Methylomagnum ishizawai: one gene and its partner. The protein of the gene in region 1 interacts with the protein of each later gene in a pairwise test. Links are inferred from orthologs where the notes say so. Each region holds a gene or a part of one and is shown in the gene's direction. Other genes may lie near its edges. The genes, in order: B9N93_RS21530 and B9N93_RS19660.

Region 1 (6,113 bases):
TGGCGCGGGCCGAAGCCCAGGCCGGGGACACGGCGGCCCGCGTCCCGGCCCTGGAAGCCCAGTTGACCGAAGCCCAGCACCGGCTGGAAATCCTGGTCGGAGGCAAACCCGGAGCCTGGGCCTCCCGCTTGGCGGAACCGGGCGGGGTGCCCGATTCGGACGCCCGCGCCCTGCTGACCACACCCGCCGAGACCTTGCGCCGCCGCCCGGATGTGCGCGGCGCGGAACGCGCCCTGGCGGCGGCGACCGCCTTGCAAGGCGCGGCTTTCGCCGAGTTGTTCCCCAAGATATCGGTCGCCGCCTTCGCGGGATTGCATAACTCCGACTTGGAAAGCCTGTTCCGCTCGTCGGCCTTCGCCTGGGCCGGTGGTGGTTCCCTGGCCCAACCGATCTTCAACTTCGGGCGCATCCGGGCGGGCATCGACCTCGCCGACGCCCGGCAGCAGGCAGCCTATTTCAACTACGAACGCACGGTGCTGCTGGCCCTGCACGAAACCGAAACGGCCCTGACCCAGTTCCTCAAGGAAGAGCGGCGGCGGGAACAACTGGCCGTTTCCGTCGGCCAGTTGCAGGAGGCGTTGCGGCAAGTCGAAGCGCGTTACCGGGCGGGGTTGGCAACCTATTTGGAAGTGTTGGACGCCCAACGGGCCAGCCTCTCGGAAGAATCAGCCTTGGCGGATTCCCAGGCGCGGACCACGACCTATCTGATCGCGCTCTACAAGGCGCTGGGCGGGGCCGGGCAGGGCGAAGCCGAACCGGCGGAAGAACCCGTCCGCCCTTGGGGATAGGCGGTCTACTCAATCGTGGTTTCCCGGATTTCCCCCAGGTCCAGCTTGAGTACCCGGTCGGCGACATGGAAATAATGTTCGTCGTGGGTGATGGCCACCACGGTCTTGCCCGCCGCCTTCAGCCTGGGCAATAGCTCGGTATAGAAGAAACGCCGGAACCCAGGGTCTTGGTCCGCCGCCCATTCGTCCAACACCAGGATGGGCCGCTCCTCCAACAGGGCCAGCAACAGGGCCAGCCGTTTGCGCTGGCCTTGGGACAGGCGGGTATCGTCCAAACGGCCGCCGTCGATGGCGACCTTGTCGGCCAGGGCCAGGGTTTCCAGCCAGGAGCGGGCATCCGCCGCGTCAGCCTCGAACCCGTCCGGTCCCAGCAAACGCTGGAACAAATGGAAATCGGCGAACACCGCGGCGAACAAGCGCCGGAATCCGGCGCGGCGGGTTTCGCCGATGGGCACGCCGTCCAGCCGGATTTCACCGCCGTGCGGACGGTATAGCCCGGTCAACAAGCGGGCGAAGGTGGATTTGCCACTGCCGTTGCCGCCGATCAGGAACACCGTTTCCCCCCGCCGCAAATCCAGGTGCAAAGGACCGACGCCAAAGCCGTCTTCCCCCTCGTTGCCGGGATAACGATAGGTCACGCTATCCAGTTCCAACCGGGTCCAGGTGGCGGGGGGCTGCCAGCCCCGGACCTTGAACGTCGGGGAATATTCAGGGAATTCCAGGGATTTCAGCTTCGCCAAGGCCACGCTCCCCCCGATCAGGCCGGGAACCGCCGTCACCAAACCGGCCAGCGGGGTACGCAGGAACAGGAGGGTCAGCGCATAGGTGGTGGCCACGCCGGTATCGGCCCAGCCCGCGCCCTGGGCCAGGAAGAAACACAGCCCGATGACCCCCAGGATCATGGTGTTGGCCCAGTTCTCGTTCAGCCCGTTGTAGAGATCGGCGCGGGTTTCCTCGTTCCGGCCCGCGATGGCGTCCCGCTCGAAATCCTCCTCGTACAACCGCCGCGCCCGTTCCCGGTTCAGCGCCAGTTCCTTGCGGCCCTCGATCACCGCTTGGTAATCCGCGTACAGCCGGTCCTCGACCTCCCGCGCCCGCTCCACCCGCGCATGGGTCCGCCGGAGCAGCATCCAGGCCACGGCCACGGTCAGGGCCATCCAGGCCAGGGTGGCCTGGAACAGCGGCGGCGACAGCCAAGCCAGATAGGCGAAGCCCCCCAGGTTGAGGACCACGCCGTAGAGCGCGGTGGGCAGGCCGATGAAGGCCGAGGTCAGATGGCCGGTATCGCTGCCCAGGCTGGCGAGGATGCGGGCCGGTCCCAGGGTTTCCAGGTGTTCCAGGTCGGTATCCAGCACCCGCTTGACCAGGGTGCGGCGCAACTCGTAGACCAGCCGGTGGCCCAGGGTGGTCATCCAGATTTGCGCCAAGGTGGCGACCAGGAATTGCGCGGCGAGCAAGCCCGCGAAATAGGGCAAGGCCGTCTCCAAATCCATCGGGTCCTGGATCAGGCGTTCGTTGACGAAGGCCATGACCTGTACCGTCAAACCCGCGCTCGCCACACTGAGCAGCAATACCCCCAGCAAACCCAGGCGGAAGCGCCGGAACATCAAACCGATCAAGTTCATTGCCCGGCTCCTCTTTCGAAAAAAGCGCGGTCCGCCCGGATATGCGACACAGTATTCATATAAACGATTGTGATTCTCATTTGCTTTAAGCTACCACAATCCTCTATGCTCGCGCCATGCCGAGTGATCCGGTACACGAATTCCTGGAGGACGATATGAAACGACGATGGCGTGACAATGGCGCGGACAGGGCCGGTGCGGCGGCGATCCGGGCGATGGTGTTGATGTTGGGCGGCGTGGTGGCGGGCCGGACGGAGGCGGAAACCCCGGAATCGGGACCGGACGGGACGGTATCCCTGGAAGCGGTCACGGTGACGGGGGAAACCACTGAATCCACCGAAACCGCCTGGGGTCCGGTACGGGGCTATGTGGCGAAGCGCAGCGCCTCGGGTTCCAAAACCGATACCCCGTTGATCGAGACGCCGCAGACCATCAACGTCGTGGCCCGCGACGAAATCGCGGCGCGGGCCGCGCAGAACCTCAGCCAAGCCACCGCGTATACCCCAGGCTTGCTCACCGAGATGTTCGGTCCCAGCACCCGCGACGATTATTTCAACCTGCGCGGCTTCGACGTGCCGCAATACCTCAATGGCCTGCGGCTCCTGGGCATCGGCTACGCCAATATCCGCACCGAACCCTACGGGCTGGAGCGGGTGGAAATCCTGCGCGGGCCGTCCTCGGTGCTGTACGGCCAGAACCCGCCCGGCGGCTTGGTCAATCTGGTGAGCAAGCGGCCCACCCTCGAACCCTTGCACCAAGTCGAACTGCTCGGCGGCAGTTTTGGCCGGGTGCAGGGTGCTGTGGACCTGGGCGGACCGCTCGACGACAGCGGCCAGTTCCTCTACCGCCTGACCGCGCTGGGCCGTGGCAGCGACACCCAGGTGGACCACGCCAAGGACGACCGCTATTTCGTCGCGCCCAGTTTCACTTGGCGGCCCGACGCCGACACTTCCTTCACCCTGCTCACCCATTACCAGAAGGACGAGGCGGGCAATTCGATGCAATTCCTACCGCCACAAGGCTCGCTACAGCCCAATCCCAATGGCCGGATACCCACCAGCCGCTTCCTGGGCGAACCGGACTACGACCGTTTCGACCGCGAGCAATACACCGTGGGCTATGCCTTCGAGCATCGCTTCAACTCGATCTTCCAGGTGCGGCAAAACCTCCGCTACGCCCACGTCGAGACCGATTATCCGGTGATCTTCGTCGATGGCTTCGTCACCGGAGCCAATGGCTTGCCGGTCGATTACCGCACCGTCACCCGTTCCGCCGGGCTGTACCAAGCGCGCGCGGGCGTATTCACCCTGGACACCCAGGCCCAGGCCGATTTCGACACCGGCCCGGTGCGGCATACCGTGCTGTTCGGGGCCGATTACCGCAACCTGGGCGGCGACAACAACAGCGGTATCGGTTCGGCCCCGAATATCGACATGTACAGCCCGGTCTATGGCCAGCCCTTCGACCGCCCGCCCATCGACCTCAAACGGCACCAGGACTTGGACCAGTTCGGCCTCTACCTCCAGGACCAGATCAAATACGAGCGTTTCGGCCTGACCCTGAGCGGCCGCCACGACTGGGCCGAGTCGTTCACCCACGAGAACGACCTGTTGTATTCCACCCTCACCGACACCCGCCAGGACGATTCCGCCTTCACCTACCGGATCGGGCTGAACTATCTGTTCGACAGCGGTTTCGCGCCCTACGCCAGCTATTCCGATTCGTTCGAGCCGGTGCCCGGTACCGACTTCTCCGGCACGCCGTTCCAGCCGACCACCGGCCAGCAATGGGAGGTCGGCATCAAATACCAACCGCCCGGCTATAACGCCTTCCTCACCTTGTCGGCCTTCCACCTCACCCAGCAGAACATCGTGACCGCCGATCCCGACCCGGCCCACCAGGGTTACAGCATCCAGACCGGGGAGGCGCGGGTCATGGGCATCGAATTGGAAGGCAAGGCCAGCCTGGCCGAAGGGCTGGACCTGACGGCGGGCTATTCCATCTACGATTCCGAAACCACCAAAACCACCGAGGCCAACCAACTCGGCAAGCGCCTGCCCTACACGCCCGGCCAGCAAGCCTCGACCTGGCTGGACTACACCGTGCCGGTCGGTCCGGCGGCGGGTTTCGGGTTGGGGGGCGGTTTCCGCTATGTGGGGTCCAATTACGGGGATTTGACCAACAGCCTCAGGGCACCGTCCTACACCTTGATCGACGCGGTGGTGCATTACGATCTCGGCAAGCTGGACGGCAGCCTCAAGGGGGCGCGGTTGGCGGTGAACCTGAGCAACCTGTTCGACCGCGAGTATGTCGCCACCTGTGGCGATGGCTTCTGCTACTACGGCAACCGGCGCTCGGTACTGGCCAGCCTGCGCTACGACTTCTAGCGGGGCGCGGCATGAGGGCGTTATGTGTCCGCCTGCACCGCTATGTGGGCTTGGCGCTGGCGGGTTTCCTGGCCTTTTCCGGCCTGAGCGGCGGCATGCTGGTATTCCAGGCCGAGTTGGACGCTTGGCTCAACCCGGCGTTGTTCCGCGTCGCGCCGGGGGGTCCGGCCTTGCCGCCCGCCGAACTCGCGGCCAGGGTGGCACGCGCCGACCCGCGTTTGGCCGTCACCGCCTTGCCTTTGCGCATCGAATCCGGGGCAACGGCCCGCCTGCAAATCAGCCCCCGCATCGATTCCGCTACCGGCCAGCCGTTCGCGCTGGATTTCGACGAGGTATTCGCCGATCCGGCCAGCGGGGCGATCCTGGGGCGGCGGTTGTGGGGGGAATGCCACTGGCGACGCGCGGCCCTGGTGCCCTGTTTGTACGTGCTGCACTACAGCCTGCAAGCGCCGGGCGCAACCGGCCTATGGATCATGGGCGGGATGGCGTTGGCCTGGATTTTCGCCGCGCTGCTGGGCGTCTATCTGACTTTCCCGGCCAAGTGGCGGGATGGCGGGGGCCGCTCCTGGCGGCAACGCTGGGGCGTGGCCTGGAAGATCAAGCGCGGGGCGCGGGGGCCGCGCCTGCACATGGATTGGCACCGGGCCGGCGGTCTGTGGTTGTTCCCGGCCCTGCTGATCCTGGCCGTCAGCGGGATATCCTTCAACCTGCGGGACGCGGTGTTCGAGCCGGTGGTGGGGCTGTTCTCATCCTTGACACCTTCGCCTTTCGACCAACGCGAGGAACAACCGGACGGCGCTTCGCCGGAACCCCGGCAATCCTTCGCCACCATCCTGGCGCGGGCCGAGCCGGAAGCGGCCCGGCGCGGCTGGACCGAACCCGCGGCCGACTTGTTCTACAATCCAGGCTATGGCATCTACGGGGTCGGATTCGGCGCGGCGCGGGCGGCGGGGCTCGGGCCTTCCTACCTCTATTTCGACGGCGACGACGGGCGTTTATTGGGCGATTACCGGCCCGGCGCGGGCACGGCGGGGGATGTGTTCGAATCCCTGCAACTGCCTTTGCACAGCGGACGGATCGCGGGCTGGCCGGGCCGGATCGCGGTCGCCGCGACCGGACTCGCCGTGGCCGGGCTATCGCTCACCGGGGTGCTGATCTGGCTGGACAAACGCCGGGCGCGGGATAAAAAGCTTGGGGCTTGAAGCCCAAGGCCGGCGGGTTTCCGCGCCGATGGTTTCGAGCAAAGCCTTGGCCACCGCACCCAACAGGAACGCCAAACGCTGGCAAAGGATGCCGACGATATCTTCCCACTT
Region 2 (6,104 bases), on another replicon or contig:
AGCCAGGGGATCGACGCTGATGGTGCCGCCCACCGAATCCCCGCCTTGGCTGACCGGGGTGATGCCCGCCATCACCGTGGCCTTGCCCACCGCCGCGGGAGCCACATAGGACAGGGCCGGGTTCATGTGGTTGCTGCACGCCGAACTGATGTTCATGCCGTTGACCACCACCTTGACCCGGTCGTCGGCCAAGCCATGCACGGTGGGCAGGCTGGACACCCCGCCCCCGGTGGCGAGGCTGACGCCGGGAATATTCTTGAACAGCCCGGCGGTGTCGTTGCCGGTGGCCTGCCCGCTGGCGAGACCGGCGGCATCCAGGGTGCTGGCCCCGAGGATTTCCGCTTCCGCCCGGCCCGATACCGTGATTTCGTCCAACTCCACCACATCGTCCGCCGCGAAGATACCGGCGGACCCGGCCAAGAGCGCCAAACCACCCAGCGCCCTCAACCCCAAGATCATTTTGCTTTCGTAGGCGTTACACACGCTGCCACTCCGTGCTGGTAATGCGGGAATCCGCCGGGCGCGATTGCCCGAAAAACCCCTGGGTAGGGCAATAATCGTGCTAAACGCGGCATGTCCCGCCCGGTAGGCCCGCAAAGCCCAGGGGCGGACCAGAACCTATGGGATATCACACATCCTCCCCAGCGATGGGCGGGCGGGCGGCAACCTCACCGCACAGCCCGCAACCTCTGGCCCCGGAATCCGGCCCAGGGCGGTCCGGGTCCATGGCTCAATATTTGCTCGGCCCTGTCACCCTTCGCCACACTGGCGACACTCCCGGTCCAAGACAAGCATCGCCCCATGATCCGCATACCGATATCCCCATTCCCCGCCCTGTTGCTCACGACCGCCCTGGTCCCGGCCCAGGCGGAAGAGACACTGAAACAAGCCTTGGAACAACAGCTGAAAGCCAACCAGGCCACCGCCACCGCCCAAGCCGCCATCGACCAACTCGGCGAGCAAACCCGGAAGATGCTCGACGAATACCGGGAAGCCCTGCGCAAAACCGAGGCGATCACCGCCTACAACGCCCATCTGCGGCGGCTGGTCGAATCCCAGGAAGAAGAAAAACGCTCGCTGCAAAAACAACTGGACGGCATCGAAGACATCCGCCGCGACCTCGTGCCCCTGATGCTGCGGATGGTGGAGGCGCTGGACCGCTTCGTCCAACTGGACCGGCCCTTCCTGGCCGGGGAGCGGGCGCGGCGGATGGCCGAATTGAAAAGCCTGATGGACCGGGCCGATGTGGACGACGCCGAGAAATTCCGCCGGGTGCTGGACGCCTACCAACTCGAAAACCAATATGGCAAGACCACCGAAGCCTACCGGGCCGAGTTCAAGCCGGGTGCCGCCCCGGCCCGCATGGTGGATTTCCTGCGGGTCGGACGGGTGGCTCTGCTCTACCAAAGCCTGGACGGCGGCGAGACCGGCGTCTGGGACGCACGCGCCCAACGCTGGCAAGTCCTGCCCAGGGAATACAACAAACCCGTGGGACTAGCCCTGGCCGTCGCCCGCAAGGAAAGCGCCCCGGAATTCCTGCCCATCGCCGTCGAAACCCCGGAGGCCGTCCGATGAAGCCGCTACGCACCTTGGCGCTGATGGCGCTGCTCGGCGGCTGGACCGGCCCGGCCGCGGCGGGCGAATTGGACGATCTGGTACGCCAGGTCCAACAATCCCAGGCCCGCGAAGCCCAGGCCGACCAAGACCGCAAGGCCCGGTTCCTGGCCGATAAGAACCAGCAGCAAAAACTGCTGAAGGACACCCAGGCGGCGCTGGCCCAGGCCGAAGCCGAGGGCAAAGCCCTGCGCGAAGCCTTCGCCGCCAACGAGGCGCGGATCAAGGCGATGGGCCTGGAACTCAAAACCAAGGGCGGCGAGCTGAACCAATTGTTCGGCACCGTCCGCGAGTTTTCCGGCAAGTTCAAATCCGACCTCGCCGAATCCCTGATCTCGGCCCAATATCCAGGCCGCGCCGCCGCCCTGGAACCCCTGGTGCTGGGCAAGGAGATTCCCGGCCTGACCCAACTGGAAGGGCTATGGCTCGGCGTCCTCCAGGAAATGAACGAATCCGGCAAGGTGGTCGCCTATACCGGCCTCTTCACCGACGCGGCGGGCGGCGAACGGACGGGCACCATCCGCCGGATCGGTCCTTTCACGGCGGTGGCCGGGGGCAAATACCTGCGCTATGTTCCCGACTACGGCAAATTGGTCGAACCACAGCGCCAGCCGGAACGCGACTCTCTGGCACTGGCGACAAACCTGGAACACGCGGACGGCGGCCCGGTCTTGGCGGCGGTCGATCCTTCCAGGGGAGTGCTGCTGGACCTCGCCGCCCAGGTGCCCCAAGGGCTGGGCTGGCTCCCCAAGAGCCTGCGCGGCCTGTTGAACAACGAGGTCGATCTGGTCATCTTCGGTGTCCTGCTATTGGCGAGCGTGTGGGCGCTGGCGGTGGCGGTCGAGCGCTGGCTGTTCTTCAAGCGGGTCGATGTGGCCGCCTATCCCAAGGCTTCGGTCTTGCAAACCGAACTCACCCGCCACATGACCGTGATCGGCACCGTCGCCGCCAACGCCCCCTATGTCGGGCTGCTCGGCACGGTGCTGGGCATCATGATGACCTTCCACCGCATGGGCACGGAGAAAAGCAGCATGGACGTGCATAGCATCATGCTCGGCCTCAGCACCGCCTTGAAAGCCACCGCCATCGGCCTATTGGTGGCCATTCCCTGTGTGGTGCTGAACAACGCGCTGCGCCGCCGCATCCGCGAATTGATGGCCGCCCACGAGGTGCGCCATGGATGACCGCGATTTCGACCAGATCAACGTCATCCCGCTGGTGGATGTCATGCTGGTACTGCTGGTGATCGTGCTGACCACGGCCACTTTCATCGCCACCGGGGAAGTGCCGGTGGATTTGGCCGAGGCCCGGCAGGTCGAGCAACCCAGCCTGGAAACGCCCCTGATCCTCAGCCTCAAAGCCGACGGCACGCTCTACCTGGGCAAGACCCAAATCTTCCTGGACGGCCTGGGCGAGACCTTGGCCCCCTATCCCAAAAGCAAACAGGTCGTCATCAGCGCCGACAGCGCCATCGTCCTGGAAAAATTCGTGCGGGTGGTGGACGAGGTCAAGCGCAACGGCTTCCCCCGCGTCAGCCTGCAAGTCGAACACACCGGGCCGGGGGCATGACCGACGGCCAAAGATATCTGCGGGGATTCGCGCTATCGCTGCTGGCGCATGGCCTGTTGGCGGGATTGGCGCTGTGGTGGTTCTGGCACCGGCCCGCTCCGGAACCCGAACCGGAGCCGCCGCGCTGGGAAGTCAGCCTGATGCCCCCCGCCGAGGAAGCGCCACCGCCCGCCGCAGCAAGCCCACCCCCACCGCCGGAGTTCGCCGCCGAACCCGCCCCGGCCATGCCGCCCGAACCCCAGGCCACGCCCCCCATGGCGCTGCCCGGCGGGAGCGGCGCACCCCGCTTCGACATCCCCAAACTGGGTCCGGCCATGGACTATCAGGGACTCGCCATGCCGAACCCGGCGGGCACCCAGGGAGCCACAGGCGGGGCGGCCCCGCCCACCGCGCCCGGCACCCGGACGGCCCCCGGTTTCGACGCCGGGGACAGCCCGCCCACCCCCATCGTGCGGGTGCCGCCCACCTATCCGCTGGAAGCGCGGCGCAAAAAAATCGAGGGCTGGGTGCGGGTGGAACTGACCGTACTGGAAGATGGCACGGTGGTGGACGCCCAAGTGAAAAAGGCCAACCCGGTCGGCGTCTTCGAGCCAGCCGCCCTGGCGGCGGTGGCGCAATGGCGGTTCCGGCCCGCCATGGAGAACGGCAAGGCGGTGCGCCGCCGGGCGGGGCAGACCTTGAAATTCGAGCTGAACCAATAATATGAGACGCGCCTTGTTGCTGCTCGCGCTGGTTCCGGGTCTGGCCTGGACCGAACCCGGAGACCCCCACGCCCACCACCACGCCGAACCCGCCGCCGCGCCCACGGTTCCCCCGGAAACCTACCGGGAATTCCAGGCCATCGAGTCCCTGGTCGCCCAATCGGCCTACGCCGAGGCGGAGCGCAAAATCCAGACGCTCCTGCCCGGACTCAAGGCCAATCCCGCCGCCCTGGCCTTGCTGCTGCGCAACCTCGCCAACCTCCACGGGATGCAACAGCACTACGCGCCCGCGGCGGACGCCCTGCGCCGCGCCCTGGATACCCAAGCCCTGGCCCCCGCCGAAGCCACCCAGGCCTGGTTGGAACTGGGGCAATACGAATTCGCGGCAGAACGCTACGACCCGGCCGCCCAGGCGCTTTCGGCCTGGCTGGAACGGACGCCCGACCCATCCCCGGAACCTTGCCTCTTGCTCGCCGAAACCCAGGCCAAGCTCGGGCGATACGCCGCAGCGGCCCGCTTGGCCGAACTCGCCATCGCCCGCTCGCCCCAGCCGAAGCCGGAGTGGTACCGCTTCCAGGTGGCCCTCTACCACGCCGCCCACGATCTCGGCGCTTGCGCCAGGGCGCTGTCCGCCCTGATCGACCGCGAACCCGGCAATCCCCTGAATTGGAACCAGTTGATCGGCGTCTACCAGGAAGCCGGGCAGGAAGGCGAAGCCCTGGCCGTGCGGCAATTGATGTACAAGCTCGGGATGCTGGAATCGTCCACCGACATCGTGCAACTGGCCCAGGCGTTGCGCCACCGGGGGTTGCACAGCCGGGCCGCGGAATTGTTGCAGGAGGAAATCGGACGGGACCGGGTGGAGGCCGATGCCGCCCACCTGGAACTCCTAGCCGAGAGTTGGACCCAGGCCCACGAATTACGCAAAGCCGTCGCGGTCCTGGAGCGGGCCGCGGCTTTGGCCGATGGCGGCGAGGTCCGCTACCGGCTGGGCCAGACCTACAGCGAGTTGCGCGACTGGCCCAAGGCGCGGCAAGCCCTGGAACTCGCCTTGGCCCGTGGCGGACTCAAGCATCCGGGCGGCGCCCGGTTGTTGCTGGGCATGGCCTACTACCGGCTCGACCGCAAGGATTTGGCCCGCGCCGCCTTCCTGGAGGCGCGGACCGAGCCTGGCTTCCGCGCCACGGCGGAACAATGGTTGAAACACCTCGACCGGGACGCCCAGCGCGACAGCCACTGAACGCGGCTTGTTCAGGGCTTGAGATTGCGCCTCAGGGCGTCGATGGCCGCCGCGCTTTTCTCCAGCAAGGCCCGCATCCATTCCGGCGGCGCGTCGGCGGCGTGGTCGTGTCCACCGTGATCGTGGCCTTCGTGGGCCGTTCCGTGGCCCATATGCCCCTCATCGTGCCCGGCTTGATGCCCGCCGGGACCATGGTCGTGGAGTGCGGCCAGGGGATTCAGCACCGGCGGGGCGGCGGGTTGGTCATGCACCAGGAACGTCCCCTGCCGCATCCCCATCCAGCAACTCCAAGGCACCATTCCGGTTTGGTTGGGGGTGAACTCGATGATGTTCTCGCCGGGATGCACGTCGAACTCCAGCCCCAGGCCCGGCACCACGATGCGGTGGTTGCAATAGTCCAAGACCTCGCCCTGGATGATCCAGCGCACCGGCACGCCCTTGCGCAGGGTGAATTGGCTGGGCACGAAGCCCTCCCGGTTCACCGCCATGCGGATCACCTGCGCCGCCTCCGCCATCGCCGGAGCCTCGGCGACACTCCGTTCGCCCGGCCACCAGTGGGCCACCAGGGCGTGGAAATCATGGCCTTGCCCCGTCATGGCGAGGCCGCGGTTGAGCATGATGGCCCCCAGGCCGATCACGATCACCCCGGAAGCCTTGACGATCTTGGGCGCGAACTGTTTCGACAGGGCGCTGGCGAGCAAGCCGAAGCCCATCATCATCGGCAAAGTGCCAAGGCCGAACACGAACAGCATCTTGGCCCCGTCCAAGGGGCTGCCGGTCCCCGCCGCCATGATGTACATGGCCTGCAAAGGGCCGCAAATAATCATCAAGCCATTCAAAAGGCCGATGACGAAGGGATTGCTGTTCTGCCGGTAGGCCTGCCCCAGGTGGCGCATCACGAAGCCCGGCACCTTGATGCGAAAGCGACTGAGCGAAGGAAACAGGTTCAAGGTCGCCAGCCCGAACACCAGCAGGAAAAT

Evidence for each region.
Region 2: the proteins of B9N93_RS21530 (region 1) and B9N93_RS19660 interact in binary tests that used the Escherichia coli proteins (3 or more experiments, as listed by UniProt). The link is inferred for Methylomagnum ishizawai from one-to-one orthologs.

What each region holds. Positions count from the first base shown.
Region 1 is NZ_FXAM01000002.1:178,557-184,669, reverse strand. What follows is about bases 2,177-5,184. They hold B9N93_RS21530 (TonB-dependent siderophore receptor), read left to right. Parts: upstream 2,177-2,568; coding sequence 2,569-4,800; downstream 4,801-5,184. Other genes in these bases: B9N93_RS21525 (PepSY-associated TM helix domain-containing protein), read left to right, coding at 4,812-5,184. Outside these bases: B9N93_RS21540 (efflux transporter outer membrane subunit), read left to right, coding at 1-788; more of B9N93_RS21525, read left to right, coding at 5,185-6,002. UniProt on the Escherichia coli protein: Involved in the uptake of iron in complex with ferrichrome, a hydroxamate-type siderophore. Binds and transports ferrichrome-iron across the outer membrane.
Region 2 is NZ_FXAM01000001.1:4,366,619-4,372,722, forward strand. The notes cover bases 2,033-5,031. They hold B9N93_RS19660 (energy transducer TonB), read left to right. Parts: upstream 2,033-3,179; coding sequence 3,180-3,884; downstream 3,885-5,031. Other genes in these bases: exbB (TonB-system energizer ExbB), read left to right, coding at 2,033-2,798; B9N93_RS19655 (biopolymer transporter ExbD), read left to right, coding at 2,791-3,183; B9N93_RS19665 (tetratricopeptide repeat protein), read left to right, coding at 3,886-5,031. In the rest of the region: B9N93_RS19640 (TonB-dependent receptor), read right to left, coding at 1-459; B9N93_RS19645 (DUF3450 domain-containing protein), read left to right, coding at 802-1,575; more of exbB, read left to right, coding at 1,572-2,032; more of B9N93_RS19665, read left to right, coding at 5,032-5,124; B9N93_RS19670 (urease accessory protein UreH domain-containing protein), read right to left, coding at 5,136-6,104. UniProt on the Escherichia coli protein: Interacts with outer membrane receptor proteins that carry out high-affinity binding and energy dependent uptake into the periplasmic space of specific substrates such as cobalamin, and various iron compounds (such as iron dicitrate, enterochelin, aerobactin, etc.).